Linked DNA regions of Vreelandella piezotolerans. The protein of the gene in region 2 interacts with the protein of the main gene of each other region in a pairwise test. Links are inferred from orthologs where the notes say so. Each region holds a gene or a part of one and is shown on either strand. Other genes may lie near its edges.

Region 1 (4,842 bases), 1.6 Mb from region 2 along the record:
GGTCAGTTCTGGCTCATCGAGGTCAATACGGTGCCGGGAATGACCGATCATAGTCTCGTTCCGCAGGCGGCTGCCCACGCAGGTATTGGCTTCGACGAGTTGGTCTTGCGGATCCTACAGACTGCCCTCTCAGCGGCCAGCGCATCATGATGGGCTCGGTAAAAGGGACGTTATGAAAAAACGCAACGCATGGTTGGGCGTTGTGCTATTGGCGCTGCTGCTGGGTGCCGGTGGTCGAGCGCTATGGCTATGGTTGGATCGCCCCATCGAGCGCGTGTCGATACGAGGCGAATGGGAGTACGTCAGCGCCGACTATCTGCGCACTCAGTTAGCACCCTTGGTACAAGAGGCAACGTGGCTATCGGCTGACTTGGGGGAGCTTCGGCGCCGTGCGCTCACCATCGGCTGGCTCAATGAAGTGCGAATCTCGCGTGAGTGGCCGAATGCGTTGGTGTTCGAACTGGTAGAGCAGACGCCAGTGGCGCGCTGGAACGATGACTTTCTTTTGAATCCCGAAGGCGAGCCGTTTGCTTTTGCGCCTCTAACCGTACCGGCAGGGCTTCCCGACTTGGCAGGACCAAGTGGCAGCAGTGAAGAGGTGTTGGCTTACTATCAGCGCTTGTTACCCCATTTTGCCGGGTTATCGCTATCCCTCTCTCAGCTGCGGTTAGAACCGCGCGGAGCTTGGCGTTTGCAGCTATCCAGTGGTGCCTGGGTCATGCTGGGTCGCCGCCAGCACGGCGAGCGTTTAGCGAGATTGTCAGCCTCATGGCAGCGCGAGCTGGCGAATGTCAGTGATCATATTCGTTACATCGATTTGCGTTACCCTAACGGAGTAGCGGTCGCTTGGCATGGAGAAACAGAGTTTCAGGAAAATGAGTCCACTCCCAGTGCAGAGTAACGTTCGATGACAATGTGCAAAAAGCGGGTAAAGGTGAGTGATCGCCAACGCTGAAAAAGCCGCAAATGGGGTTTAAATTGCGGCTAAAGCCAATTATCGTGGGTACGGACTAGTCGTATAGCGTCTATTGTTTCTATACTATGTGTCGAGCGGAGCTGTGGGTCTGTTTTTATTATCCAGTCAGCGGTTAACCCGCATCAGCGAGTTTCAAGTTTAACGTTACTAATTTTAATTTGGCGGAAGCTCTTTTTTGCTCAGGCAAATAATGTACCCGCCGTATTCATTAAAACAATGGCAAGGAGATTTACCGACTCATGGCAGGCTCACCCAACGCATCCAATATGGTTGTCGGGCTGGACATTGGAACGTCCAAGGTCGTCGCAATAGTCGGTCAACCCACCGATGACGGTGGAATTGAAATTGCCGGTATCGGTTCTCATCCGTCGCGCGGCATGAAGCGTGGTGTCGTCATCAACATCGAATCAACGGTTCAGTCGATTCAACGTGCTGTCGAAGAGGCGGAGTTGATGGCAGGTTGCGATATCCACTCGGTGTATGTGGGTGTGGCGGGCAGTCATATTAGCTCGATGAACTCCGATGGCGTAGTGGCCATTAAAGAGCGTGAAGTGACGCCGTCCGATATCGACCGGGTGATCGATTCTGCTCGCGCGCGGGCGATCTCCGAAGGCCAACGCGTACTGCACGTATTGCCTCAGGAGTTCTCGATCGACGCCCAAGGGGGCATCCGAGAGCCGCTGGGCATGTCGGGCGTTCGTCTGGAAGCGCAAGTGCATTTGGTCACGGCAGCCCTCAACGCCGTCCAGAATATCGAGAAGTGCGTACGACGCTGTGGTTTGGATGTCGACGCGATCATTCTCGAACAGCTGGCGTCGAGTATGGCCGTGCTGACCGAAGACGAGCGAGAGCTCGGGGTGTGCATGGTCGATATTGGTGGCGGCACGACCGATATGGCGATTTTCAGCGAAGGTGCCATTCGTCATACGGCGGTGATTCCCATTGCCGGTGATCAAGTCACTAACGATATTGCTATGGCGTTACGTACCCCGACGCAGCACGCTGAAGAGATCAAAGTGAAGTATGCTTGCGCGCTAACCCAGTTAGCGGCAAGTGATGAGATGATCAAGGTTCCCAGTGTCGGTGATCGTCCGGCCAGAGATCTGTCACGCCAAGCGCTGGCAGAGGTGGTCGAGCCGCGTTACGAAGAGCTGTTTACCTTGGTAAGAGACGAATTACGCCGCAGCGGCTATGAAGATATGGTGGCTGCGGGTGTGGTGCTCACCGGCGGCACTTCGCGCATGGAGGGTGTAAGCGAGCTGGCAGAAGAGATATTTCACATGCCGGTTCGTATTGCCTGCCCGCAAAATGTCAGAGGCTTGGCAGATGTGGTTCGCAATCCTATCTATGCGACGGGCGTTGGTTTGCTGCATTATGCACTGCAGGAAACGCGTCATGGGCAAGGCCTAGAAAGCCACGGGGGAGGCGTTGCGGCCCATAAAGGGCGTAACGAATTAGCCCGGCGTGATATCAAGGATGGCCATTCGGCGCTGGCAAGAATCAAAGGCTGGTTCAAAGGAAATTTCTGATAGGGCCGCAAGCGCGGTTCAGGAGACGGGGCTTATGTTCGAATTGGTAGATAACGCACCCTCGAGCAGTGCGGTCATCAAAGTAGTGGGCGTTGGCGGCGGTGGCGGTAACGCTGTCAACCATATGGTCGAAAGCAACATCGAAGGCGTCGAGTTCATTTGCGCCAACACCGATGCTCAGGCCCTCAAGCGCGTATCGGCAAAGACGGTGCTGCAGTTGGGTGGTGAAATCACCAAAGGGCTCGGGGCAGGTGCTAACCCTGAAGTAGGGCGGCAGGCGGCCATGGAAGACCGTGAGCGCATTGCCGAACTGCTGAGCGGCGCCGACATGGTCTTCATTACGGCAGGTATGGGCGGCGGCACCGGCACTGGCGGGGCGCCCGTCGTAGCGCAAGTCGCCAAAGAGCTTGGCATTTTGACGGTGGCCGTGGTGACACGCCCCTTCCCCTTCGAAGGGCCCAAGCGAATGCGTGCGGCAGAAGAGGGAATGAAAGAGCTCTCCGAGCATGTCGACTCGTTGATCACTATTCCCAACGAAAAGCTGCTGTCGGTCCTAGGCAAGAACGCCACGCTGCTGACGGCGTTCAGCGCAGCCAACGATGTGCTGCTGGGCGCGGTGCAGGGTATTGCAGAGCTGATCACCAGCCCAGGGATCATCAACGTGGACTTTGCCGATGTGCGCACCGTCATGTCAGAAATGGGCATGGCCATGATGGGGACCGGCGGCGCTACGGGGGAAAACCGCGCCCGTGAAGCCGCTGAAAAAGCCATTCGCAGCCCGCTACTCGAGGATATCGATCTTCATGGCGCGCGCGGTATTCTGGTCAACATTACCGCAGGCCCGGATCTTTCCATCGGCGAATTCAACGATGTGGGTGCAACGGTCCAAGAATTTGCATCTCAAGAGGCGACCATCGTGGTGGGTACCTCCATCGATATGGAAATGTCCGATGAGCTGCGCGTTACGGTGGTGGCGGCCGGACTGGATGGTAGCAAAGCCAAGGCGACGGCGGCGCGAGAACCGGCTCGTCGCTCTGCGGCGGAAGCCGGTGGTTCCGATTATCGTAAATTGCAGCAACCCACTGTCATGCGCCAGCAAGCCACGGCACGCGCCGAAGCTCCCGATGCAGCGCCAAAGCCGCGTGCTGAAAAGCGTCGTGCAGCGGATGCCGACGACTACTTGGATATCCCCGCGTTCCTGCGTCGTCAAGCGGATTAACCCCCGCCATCGGGTTCATTGCAGCAGCAAACGAGAGTTTTATTGGTTAAAACGCTCGTTTGCTGTTAAAGTGAACACTGTTTGATAACTTTCTTCCTTTGCGGATCCTGTAGCAGCTTGCTGCAAGCCGCCGTCATTAGAGCTTGACCACTACCCATGATCAGACAACGCACACTACAAAACGTCATTCGCGCCACTGGAGTGGGTCTGCACTCCGGCAAAAAAGTCCATATGGCTTTGCGTCCGGCACCGGCCAACACCGGCATTGTGTTTGTCAGAACCGATCTGGATCCCGTGGTACATGTGCCTGCCCGTGCCGAACTGGTTGAAGACACCACGCTGTGCACGGCGCTCTCTTATGAAGGTGTCAAAGTCGCGACCGTCGAGCACCTTATGTCCGCCTTTGCGGGCTTGGGCATCGATAATGCCTACGTCGATATCAGTGCCCCGGAAGTGCCCATCATGGATGGTAGCGCCAGCCCATTTGTCTTTTTGATTCAGTCTGCGGGCATTTTGGAGCAAGAGGCGGCCAAGAAATTCATTCGCATCAAGCGCCGCATTGGTGTGACCGATGGTGATAAAGAAGCCACTTTTTTGCCTCACCAAGGTTTTAAAGTGTCGTTTGCCATCGATTTCGACCATCCGGTTTTCGAGCAGCAGAAGCAAACTGCGCTGATCGACTTTTCGACCACGTCGTTCGTCAAAGAAGTCTCCCGTGCGCGAACTTTTGGCTTCATGCGCGATCTCGAGTACCTTCGCTCCAACAATTTGGCTCTTGGGGGCAGCCTCGAGAATGCGATCGTTGTTGATGATTACCGTATCGTCAATGAAGGTGGCCTGCGCTATGAAGATGAGTTCGTCAAACACAAGGTGCTAGATGCCATCGGTGACCTGTATCAGTTGGGCTATAGTTTGATTGGCGAATTCCGCGGCGTGAAATCAGGCCATGCGCTCAATAACCAGCTGTGCCGTGAGCTAATGGCTCAGCCTGATGCCTATGAAATTGTCACGTTCGAAGAAGAGAAAGCCGTGGCACCCATCTCTTATGCGGCTCCAGCGATGGCGTAATTCGTCAAAATAAAAATGTCTGGGGCGTTGAGTTGAAAACGTGACATGGC
Region 2 (4,920 bases):
GGTTCGAGGCACATGGTGCCAGCGTGTATGTCGCTCCCGAGGCGCTCGAAATGCTCGACGGCAGCGAAGTGGACTACGTCAACGAAGGCTTGAACCGCTTTTTCCGCTTCAACAACCCCAATGTCAAAGATCAGTGCGGCTGCGGTGAAAGCTTCACGGTCTAAGCCGCACGTTAAAGACCTAGCGTATATCACCGGTATTCATCCCCACCGGGAGGCGCTATAATCGCGGCCACTCGGCAGCCGGTGAAGTAGGCGGCATTGGCCGACCCTTTTTTCCTGCGCCGCCTCGGCTTTCCGAGGCGGCAATTTCTGCTTTATCCCTTTTGAGGAGATTTCTGCATGGCGACTGAACGTACTCTTTCCATCATCAAGCCCGATGCCGTTGCTAAAAATGCCATTGGCGACATCATCGCGCGCTTCGAAAAAGCCGGCCTGAAGGTCGTTGCCGCCAAAATGATGCACCTCTCCGAAGAGAAGGCTGGTGGCTTCTACGCCGAGCACAAAGAGCGCCCCTTCTTCAAAGACCTGGTCGGCTTCATGACCTCCGGTCCGGTCGTGGTACAGGTATTGGAAGGTGAAGGCGCCATTGCCAAAAACCGTGAGTTGATGGGCGCCACCAACCCGAAAGAAGCGGCTCCAGGCACCATCCGTGCCGACTTTGCGGAAACAATTGACGCCAACGCTGTCCATGGCTCTGATTCTCCGGAAAGCGCCGAGCGCGAAATTAGCTACTTCTTCGGTAACGACGAAATCTGCCCGCGCTAAATCAAGCGCTGCCGTTTCAACCTTCGTTGCCGGCCATTTTTGCGGGGGCTTTGCCCCCGCCTCTTCCTGAACGCTGACCGCCATGACCACCACCGTAGCTCAACACACGCCTGCCACTCGTACGACGCCGGACAACACCACGGCCGAACACCCAGCACCCGCTCGCCAGAACCTACTGGGACTCTCCCGCGAGCAGATGGAAGCGTTCTTTTTGTCGATCGGCGAAAAGAAATTTCGCGCCACGCAGGTCATGAAATGGATGCATCAGGAGGGCATCGACGACTTTACGGCGATGACCAACCTGTCGAAGGCCCTGCGCGACAAGCTCTCCCAGGTGGCCGAAATCCGCGGTCCAGGCGTCGTCTACGAAGGCACGTCTAGCGACGGCACGCGTAAATGGGTGTTAGAGGTAGAAGATGGCAGCTACGTCGAGACGGTGCTCATTCCTGCCGAAAACGGTAAGCGCCGCACGCTATGCGTCTCTTCCCAGGTGGGCTGCTCACTGGACTGCAGCTTCTGCTCGACCGGTAAACAGGGCTTTCAGCGTAATTTGACCGCCGCCGAGATCATCGGCCAAGTGTGGGTCGCCCAACGCAGCGTTGGCCCACGCCGTGATACCGCCAATCGCCCGGTGACCAACGTGGTCATGATGGGCATGGGCGAACCGCTGCTCAATTTCGATAACGTCGTGCCAGCCATGAAGCTGATGCTCGACGATAACGGTTACGGACTCTCCAAGCGCCGCGTCACGCTCTCCACTTCCGGCGTGGTGCCGATGATGGACAAACTGGGCGACGAACTGGATGTGAGCCTTGCCATCTCGCTACACGCCTCCACCGATGAGCTGCGCAACGAGCTGGTGCCGATCAACCGTAAGTACAACATACGTGCGCTGCTGGACGCCTGCCACCGCTACCTGGCCAAGTGCCCCGATAATCGTCAGGTCACCATCGAATACACGTTGATCAAAGACGTCAACGATCAGCAGGAACACGCTGAACAGCTCGCGGCACTGCTCAAGGAGCTGCCGTGCAAGATCAACCTGATTCCGTTCAACCCGTTCCCTCATTCAGGGTACGAGAAGCCGTCACGCAACCAAGTGATGCGCTTTCAACAGTGGCTCTACGATTTGGAGTACAACGCCACCGTACGAACCACCCGAGGCGATGATATCGACGCCGCCTGTGGCCAGCTGGTGGGCCGCGTGAAGGATCGTACCAAGCGCAGCGCACGCTACATTCAGTCTGTACAGCTCGACGCTGACTGACCGCTGTCGTCTTGACTTCCAACCGACACAGCGCTTTGATGGACACGTTTTTTGCCGGGCGCTTGGCAATCGCCCGCTGTATGGCAATGGTTCAACCCGACACAAGAGGGCGTAGATGATCGGTCACCGCAGGCGCATTATTTCCATCAGGATGCCCATGCTGTCCGTGCTTGCTGGCAGCCTGCTGCTAGCGGGTTGCGCCACCTCTGGTCAGGCCGTTCGCAGCGATGCCAATCCCGCTGCGGTAGAGGCGTATACCCAGCTTGGCGTCGCCTACTTAGAGCGTGATAACCTGACACGTGCCCTGAATGCCCTCGACCGCGCTTTGGAGCTAAACCCACGTCATCCCGAGGCACTTCAAGCCCTTGCGCTGGTCTACCAGCAGCAGGGAGAGAGCGAGCTTGCCAACCGTTATTTCGAACAAGCGCTAGATGCCGAGCCATCGTTCACCCGCGCACGTAACAACTACGCCGCGTTTTTGTACCAGCAGGAACAGTTTCCACAAGCCTGCGAACAGTTAGAAAGGGCATCCCAAGATGCCCAGTACGCCAATCGCGCCCAGCTATTCACCAACTTAGGGCAGTGCTATTTGGCCATCGACGAATTGGATAAGGCGCGCGAACGTTTGCAGCGCGCGCAAAGCATCGACCCGCGCAACCCCCGCGGGTATTTAATGTTAGCCGAACTCGAAATTTCACAGGGCAATTATGATCAGGCCTGGGCGCCGCTGCAGAACTACTTGCAGCTGGCAGGCCCCGACCCAGCAGCACTGGAACTGGCGATCGATGTCGCCCTCGCCCGCGGTGACGACGCCGCGGCCACCGACTACCAGCGCTTGCTCAACCGCTGATCAACGCTCTGATCACCACATTATTGAAGGATGCTCAGCCATGAGCGACACACAGTTACACGATAGCGTTACTCCAGCCCCCAGCACAGCAACCCCTGGTGAGTTGCTCTCGCGTCAACGCGAATCGCTTGGTGTTCCGTTAGCGGATGCCGCCCGCGCCCTCAACCTGCGCCCCGCCGTGGTGGATGGCCTAGAGCGCGATCACTACGAAGAGATTCCCGTCGCCGCCTATCGTCGCGGCTACCTTCGCGCCTATGCCAAATACCTGGGCATGGACGACCGCATGGTGCTCGACGCTTACCAAGCGCGCCATGGCACCAGCGATGCCGATCGCAAAGTAGCGCCAGTTGCCGTCACCAAGCCCCCCTCCAAGGTAGGTGCCTGGCTTTTCAAATTGGTCACCCTGTTGGTGATTGCGGGGTTGATTGCCGTGACGGTCGCTTGGTGGCAGAGCCGCGGCGGCAGCGAGCCGCCGAGCATTGGTACCTCTTCCACGATGGAAGATAACGAAGCGCCGATCAGCGAGCCAGCCCCCGAGCCCACGCCAGTCGCCACGCCGGTGATCACGCCCGAGCCTGCCGTCACGCAAGAGCCGACTAACGACACCGCTAGCGATGCCTCGCCTGACAGCGATCTCAGCGATGCGGCCACCGCACCGTTGGCGAGCAATGACGAGCCCGCACAGGCAAGCGATGAAACGCCTGCCGACCAAACGGCCGAGACCGAGGCCGCCGTCGAAGCCACCAACGCGCCTGAGGAAACCGTGGCCGAGGCGGCTCCCGCCGCCAACCCTAACCTGCTCGAACTGACGTTCAACGAGCAATCCTGGACCGAGATTTTCGATGCCAACAACCAGCGCGTGTTCGTCGGCCTGCAAAACCCCGGCACCACCGCCAGCGTTGAGGGCGAACCGCCTTTTCGTTTAACCGTTGGCAACGCCACTGGCGTGGAGCTGCGTTACCAAGGTGAGTTAGTCGACCTTGCCGAGCGCGCCGGTGCCAATAACGTTGCCCGCTTTACCCTGGGAGAGTGACCCGTCTTATGCACGCCCCTTCTCCGATCAAACGCCGCCCGTCACGCCAAATTCACGTTGGCAACGTCGCGGTGGGCGGTGATGCACCGATTTCAGTGCAAAGCATGACCAACACCAACACGCTGGACGTCGAGGCCACTGTCGGACAGATCCAGCAATTGGAAAAAGCCGGGGCGGATATCGTCCGCGTCTCGGTGCCCGATATGGATGCCGCAGAGGCCTTCGGCAAGATCAAGCAGCGCGTGGCCGTGCCGTTGGTGGCCGATATCCACTTCGATTACAAGATCGCGCTACGGGTCGCCGAGCTGGGCGTGGACTGTCTGCGCATCAACCCCGGCAATATTGGCCGGGAAGACCGCGTGCGCGCGGTGGTGAGCGCCGCCCGAGACCACGGCATTCCGATCCGTATCGGCGTGAACGCGGGGTCGCTGGAGAAAGACCTGCAAAAGAAGTATGGCGAACCCACGCCTGCGGCGCTGGTCGAGTCGGCGATGCGCCATATCGACCACCTGGATCGTCTCGATTTCCAAGAATTCAAAGTCAGCGTCAAAGCATCGGACGTGTTCATGGCCGTGGCCGCCTATCGCGACCTGGCAAACCGCATCGAGCAGCCGCTGCACCTGGGCATTACCGAAGCGGGCGGCCTGCGCTCGGGCACGGTGAAATCGTCCATTGGCCTGGGCATGCTGCTGATGGACGGTATCGGCGACACGATTCGCGTCTCGCTGGCCGCCGACCCGGTAGAAGAGATCAAGGTCGGGTTCGACATGCTCAAGAGCCTGAAGTTGCGCGCCAAGGGAATCAACTTCATTGCTTGCCCGAGCTGCTCGCGGCAGAACTTTGACGTCATCAGCACCATGAACCAGCTCGAAGAGCGGCTTGAAGACGTGATGACACCGCTGGACGTCTCGGTGATTGGCTGTGTGGTCAACGGCCCTGGCGAAGCCAAGGAGACCGATATCGGCCTCACCGGCGGCTCGCCTGCCAATTTGGTCTATATCGA
Region 3 (5,233 bases), 820 kb from region 2 along the record:
TCGGGGCGAACGCCCAGGAAGCTCTCGGTAACTTCCTGGCGCGGCGGGTTGTCTTTTAACTCGCCGTGGGTGCAGAAGTTCACCGCATCCAGCCGGAAGCCATCCACGCCGCGCTCCAACCAGAAGCGCACCTCTTCCAGCATGGCGTCGACCACCGCAGGGGTGCGGAAGTTAAGATCCGGCTGGCTGGCCAAGAAGTTATGCAGGTAGTACTGGCAGCGGCGGGTATCCCACTGCCAGGCGCTGCCGCCGAATACCGACTGCCAGTTGGTGGGCGGCGCGCCGTCGGGTTTGGGATCGGCCCATACGTACCAGTCGGCTTTGGGGTTGTCGCGGCTTTGGCGGCTCTCTTCGAACCACACGTGCTGGTCGGAGGTGTGGGACATCACCTGATCGATCGTCACTTTCAGCCCCCGCGCGTGGGCCGCTTCGACCAGGCGGTCGAAGTCTTCCAGCGTGCCGAACATGGGGTCGACATCGCGGTAGTTGCTGATGTCGTAGCCGAAATCTTTCATCGGCGAGGTAAAAAACGGCGACAGCCAAATCGCATCGACGTTTAATGAAGCGATGTAGTCGAGCTTGTCGATCACCCCTTTCAAATCGCCAATGCCGTCGCCGTGACTGTCCATAAAGCTACGCGGGTAGATTTGGTAAATCACCGCGCCGCGCCACCAGTCGGCTCCTTGGCTGCCAACGTAGTGAGAAGTAGAAGGTGTCTGCATCATGGTCCTTATCCTTGTTATTACCGACGGTGTCTCAAATCGTTGAGTCATCACCTATGGCTGGCATGATGCAGGCTACGCCGCTTGATAGAATCCTCCCCCACTGGACGCATCAGGCGTAGGCGTGGGGAGGAGTGGTCACACGGCGCCTCACTCCCCCTGAATATGCGCCATGAGTTGCCCTGCCAGCGCAATGGCTTCGTCTCGGCGGCGAATGTTCTGCTTTTGGTAAAGGCTGCGGATATGGGTCTTGATGGTCGTCGGCGCCACCGAGAGCTGTTCGGCAATCTGCTCATTGGAGAGCCCGGCGTGGATCAACCCCAGGATTTGCCATTCGCGTCGGGTGAGCGGCGAGGTGCGAATCAGCTCCGGCACGTCAGGTCTTGCGACGATATCCGCGATCACCGTTTCGTCCAATATCAAGCGTCGGGCGCTTCCAAAGTCTTTCTGCTGACCCGCCAGCGCCAGCAGCCGCTCTGCCCTCGCCTGCTCCAAGGCTGATAGCGTGCCGTCCGTCAATAAGCCCGACAGCAGATCTCCCAGCGGTTTGCCCATGCGCAAAAAGCTGCCTATCAACGCCGTGCGAGACGCCAAACTGAGCGCTTGATGCATATGGTGCCGGGCTTGCTCCTCCTGGCCAGCCGACCACGCAGCGGCCGCGAGGCAGAGCTGGTTGCGGTTGGCATCGGTGACCAGCCCAAGTCTTTGAGTATGGACTTCGAGTGCTTCCAGCAGCGCGCGGGCCTCATCAAAGCGGCCCAGCAGCGTAAGCGCCCGAGCGTGATTGCGTACGTTGCATTGGGCAAAGTGGTTGGTGGCCCCTTCGGTGATGGGCGCGGGCGCTTCCTGACGCCAGCGCTCCACAGCGTCGAGGTCTTGCGTGGAGTGCCACCAGGCCAGCAGCGTGGCGTGGGCATTGGCGACCCAGTCGATATGGTAATCGCCTTCGGCCAGGATTTTACGCAGCCGCCGAATATGGTCAGCGCACTGAGCCTGATCGCCACGGCTCTGGGCAATTTTGGCCAGTTGAATGTGGCACTGCAGCGTCCAGCGCTCGCCCTGGTTGTCGAGCACGGCAATGCCTTTGAGCGCGGCCTGCTCGGCTTCATCCAGGCGGTGCCACTCCCAAAGCACCTGGCTGCGAATCCGGTAGAGAAACTCCGCCACGGGCAGGTGCTCGAGCTCTGCCCGCTCCAGAAGGGCAAAAGCGCGCTCTTGAATATCGTAAGCGGCCTGCAAGCGCCCCTGGGCCACCAGCGTTTCCGACTGATGGCAGAATGACCACAGCAGTAGCTGGTGATCCTCTCGCTGGCGTGCCAGACGCTCCACCTCGCGCACCCGTTGCAGCGACTCGTCCAGATAGCCCAGCACGAAACGCGCCTCGCTCAAGATGGCGGTCGCGGTCAGCGGGGTGGAGGCTAAATAGCGGGCGGGCACGGCCAGCGCCTGTTCAGCGAGCGGCGCAGCGCGCTCGGCGTTGCCCTGATTGATCGCTAATTGGGCGCGCAGGGTGGCAAACTCGGCCGTCAGCCGCTGCCACTCTGGGGCCTCCAGCTGCGCTTCGATCCATTGGATGACTCGTGCGGTGATATCGAACTGGAACTGCGCATGGGAGACCCAGCCGTAGAGCAGCGCCAGCTCTGGGCGTGTCGAGATTTGCGGCTCCCCCAGCAGCCCAAGCCCTTGAGCCAGCAGCGCGTAGGCCCCGCTGGCCAACAGCGCTGGCCCTTGCGCGACCAGTAGACTGGCCACCTCCTCGGGCGATTCCGCCAAAATGGCTTGGCGCAACGCCATGATCGGGTCGTTGAGTGCCAGCCAGGCTTGGCTGGCCCGCTGGTGCAGGGTGCGCTGGGTGGCCAAGCTAAGCTCGTGGCGGCGGTGGCGCAGGTACTCCCCGAACAGCCGTTGAAAGCGGTACCACTGGGCGTGGGGGTCGGGCCGCTCGATGAATAGCCCCGCTTGCTCGAAGGCATCGAGCCGCTGGGTAAGCCGCTCGCCCTCCAGCAGGCGCGCCATCAATTCAGGTGAGAAGCGCTCCAGCACACCGAGCTGCAGTAGTAGCTCTCGCTCCTCAGGGGGCAGCGCCTCGGCCAGCCGTTCATCGAACCAGGCCACAAAATCGGGATGACCGCCGTTTAGCCGCTCGACCAGCGCATCGAATCCGGCGCGAGTCGTCGTACGCTCCACCAGCCAGTTCAGGGCCATCACCCAGCCGCCGCTGCGGCGCAGCGCCCGCTCCAGGCTCACCCGAGTAGGCGGAAAACTGAGCTGCTCGGCGCAGAGGGTTTGCGCCTCTTCGCTATCGAAGGCCAGGGCGCTTAGATCGATCTCTTCGAGTTCGCCCCGCAGCCGCAGGCTGGCAAGGCCCAGCGCAGGCCGGGAGCGACTGGCTAGGGTCAGGGTCAGCCAGGGCGGCTGATGACGCAGCCAGTGGGCAAGCCCCGCCAGAATATCGGGGTGCGTCAGGTGCTCGAACTCATCCACGACCAGCCGACAAGCCGTCCGCTGCTTCGGCAGCTCGCCCAGCCAGCGCTCTAGCTGCTCCACGCAGTCCGCCGCCTCAGACAAAGGCGACAGCGGCGCATCCTCACGTAACAGCGTATCGATGGCGGCTTGCCAGTAGCGTAAAAAGCGCTCGGGCCGATTGTCGCGCTGGTCCAGGCGCAGCCAAGCGGCGTCTTGCTCCAGGGCGGGTAGGCGTTCTGCCAGTAGCGTGGTCTTTCCGTAGCCCGACGGGGCTTGAACGAGAAGCAGGCGCACGCGCTCGTTCAATGCAAAGGCATCATTGAGGCGCGGCCTTGCCACGACGCCCAGTGGCAACGTCGGTGCGGTAAGCTTTTCTTGTAGCAGCGGCATGGCCCTCTCCTATGTGTCTACCAACGTCCTCGTCTATGACTTAGGCTACTTATTTGGACAATAAAAAGCCCGCGACGAGTCGCGGGCAACCGGCATGGGCAGATGGCGCTCATGCCGCCATGAGATCGAAAGCAGTCTTGCTAGCGAGCGGTACTCCCCTAGAACCATACTTCGGTTTGGACACCGAAGGTGAACTCACCACCTGTGAAGCCGTCGCTGCCCAGCGAGCTGGCACCGTAGCTATTCAGGCTCTCATCCCAGTCGCTGTAGGTGGTGAACAGACGGATTTCAGGACGCTTCCAGAACCCGCCCACTTCCGGCTTGAAGGTCGGGGCGATAGTGAACTTCATGTAGTCGCCGTCCACCGCATTGCGGCCGCTGTAACCCTGCGGTTCGAAGTCCATCCACTGGTAGCTGGCTTCGTACTGCATTTCGAAGTTTTGGTTGATTTCGTTCGCCAGGCGAACGTTCAGCGTGGCCCAATCATAGCTATCGCCACTAGCAAAACGGTCGTCGCTGGTTTCCGCCAGGATGGCCGGCGCAATGCGCCACTGCGGGGCAATGTAGGTCGTGCCGTAGAGGGCAAGGCGCGTTGCGCTGGCATCATCGGTCAAGTCGCCGTTGCTACCCAAGCCTTTCACCTCGGCACCCAGGCCTTGGCCGTGCAGTACGGCGGCCTTGAAGTTACCGTCGCCCAACCCAAAGAAGCTATCACCGTGGTAGGCCACCATGGTGTGCCAACCGGTATCGGCAGCGGTTTGGCCGACGCCGATGTCGCGCTCGTCGTTATCGGCAGCGGACATGCCGTTGACCATCACCTGCCAGTTACCGAAGTAGTTGTTGGAGGTCAGGACAAGGTTGTCGGTATCGCTGTTTTCGCCGTCCAAACCGGGGTTTTCACGGTTGACGACCGGGAAGTCGCTGAAGCTGCGACCATAGAGCGAGAAGTTGGTTTTCCAGTTCTCCGCCAGCTGCACGTCGTACACACCACCACCGGTACCGGCGAGAAAGACCACGTCGCTGTCAAGCCAGTGAATGTCGAAGTTATTGCGATCGAAGCGCTTACCCGCCCAGATCGAGGCGTTCTCGAAGGCCCCTGTAAAGCTCGGCAAATCGCTGAACTCTGCGTACACCTGACGCACGTTCAGGTTGGTGTCATCGCCCACCCAGTCGTTGCTGGAGTTGGTGCCATGGGCCAGCATGGTGGTGTAGCGGGCTTTGGCGCCGTTATCGAACTGCATGCGGTAGTTCAGGATCGCTTCAGAGTAGGTGTCCGGCTCGTTGCCCAAACGCCCCACCGCCCCACCGTTACCACCGGCGGGCGTTAGGTACGGGCCACCCGGTGCACTTTTGCCATCTTCACCAATCAGCAGGCCAGATCGGGCGTAAACGTTAAACGAAAAGCCCTCTTCGCCGCTGGCCTGGCGTTCGACGCGGGCCAGGCGCTCTTCGATATCGGCATTGGTAGTCGCCGCAGCCGGGGCGCTGGATGCAGGCGCGGTTCCGCGACCTTGCTCGGCTAGCTCGGCGCGGCGCTCGGCCGCTTCAGCTCGCTGCTCAGCGGCTGCAATGCGTGCTTCCAGCTCGGCAAAGCGCTCTTCCAAGGTCATGTCAGCATTGGCGGCACCGCAAAGACCGAAGCTGGCAGCGGCGAC

Evidence for each region.
Region 1: the proteins of rlmN (region 2) and ftsZ interact in binary tests that used the Escherichia coli proteins (3 or more experiments, as listed by UniProt). The link is inferred for Vreelandella piezotolerans from one-to-one orthologs.
Region 3: the proteins of rlmN (region 2) and malT interact in binary tests that used the Escherichia coli proteins (3 or more experiments, as listed by UniProt). The link is inferred for Vreelandella piezotolerans from one-to-one orthologs.

Annotation. Positions count from the first base shown.
Region 1 is NZ_CP048602.1:2,295,223-2,300,064, reverse strand. Bases 1,769-4,631 are described here. They hold ftsZ (cell division protein FtsZ), read left to right. Parts: upstream 1,769-2,539; coding sequence 2,540-3,724; downstream 3,725-4,631. Other genes in these bases: lpxC (UDP-3-O-acyl-N-acetylglucosamine deacetylase), read left to right, coding at 3,881-4,631; ftsA (cell division protein FtsA), read left to right, coding at 1,769-2,505. In the rest of the region: GYM47_RS10580 (D-alanine--D-alanine ligase), read left to right, coding at 1-150; GYM47_RS10575 (cell division protein FtsQ/DivIB), read left to right, coding at 173-901; more of ftsA, read left to right, coding at 1,216-1,768; more of lpxC, read left to right, coding at 4,632-4,792. UniProt on the Escherichia coli protein: Essential cell division protein that forms a contractile ring structure (Z ring) at the future cell division site. The regulation of the ring assembly controls the timing and the location of cell division.
Region 2 is NZ_CP048602.1:688,235-693,154, reverse strand. Bases 1-2,941 are described here. They hold rlmN (dual-specificity RNA methyltransferase RlmN), read left to right. Parts: upstream 1-849; coding sequence 850-2,034; downstream 2,035-2,941. Other genes in these bases: GYM47_RS03200 (RodZ domain-containing protein), read left to right, coding at 2,925-2,941; pilW (type IV pilus biogenesis/stability protein PilW), read left to right, coding at 2,150-2,884; ndk (nucleoside-diphosphate kinase), read left to right, coding at 342-767; GYM47_RS03220 (HesB/IscA family protein), read left to right, coding at 1-164. Outside these bases: more of GYM47_RS03200, read left to right, coding at 2,942-3,917; ispG (flavodoxin-dependent (E)-4-hydroxy-3-methylbut-2-enyl-diphosphate synthase), read left to right, coding at 3,926-4,920.
Region 3 is NZ_CP048602.1:1,504,231-1,509,463, reverse strand. The notes cover bases 673-3,926. They hold malT (HTH-type transcriptional regulator MalT), read right to left. Parts: upstream 3,579-3,926; coding sequence 873-3,578; downstream 673-872. Other genes in these bases: GYM47_RS06915 (carbohydrate porin), read right to left, coding at 3,737-3,926; GYM47_RS06925 (alpha-amylase family glycosyl hydrolase), read right to left, coding at 673-725. Outside these bases: more of GYM47_RS06925, read right to left, coding at 1-672; more of GYM47_RS06915, read right to left, coding at 3,927-5,233. UniProt on the Escherichia coli protein: Positively regulates the transcription of the maltose regulon whose gene products are responsible for uptake and catabolism of malto-oligosaccharides.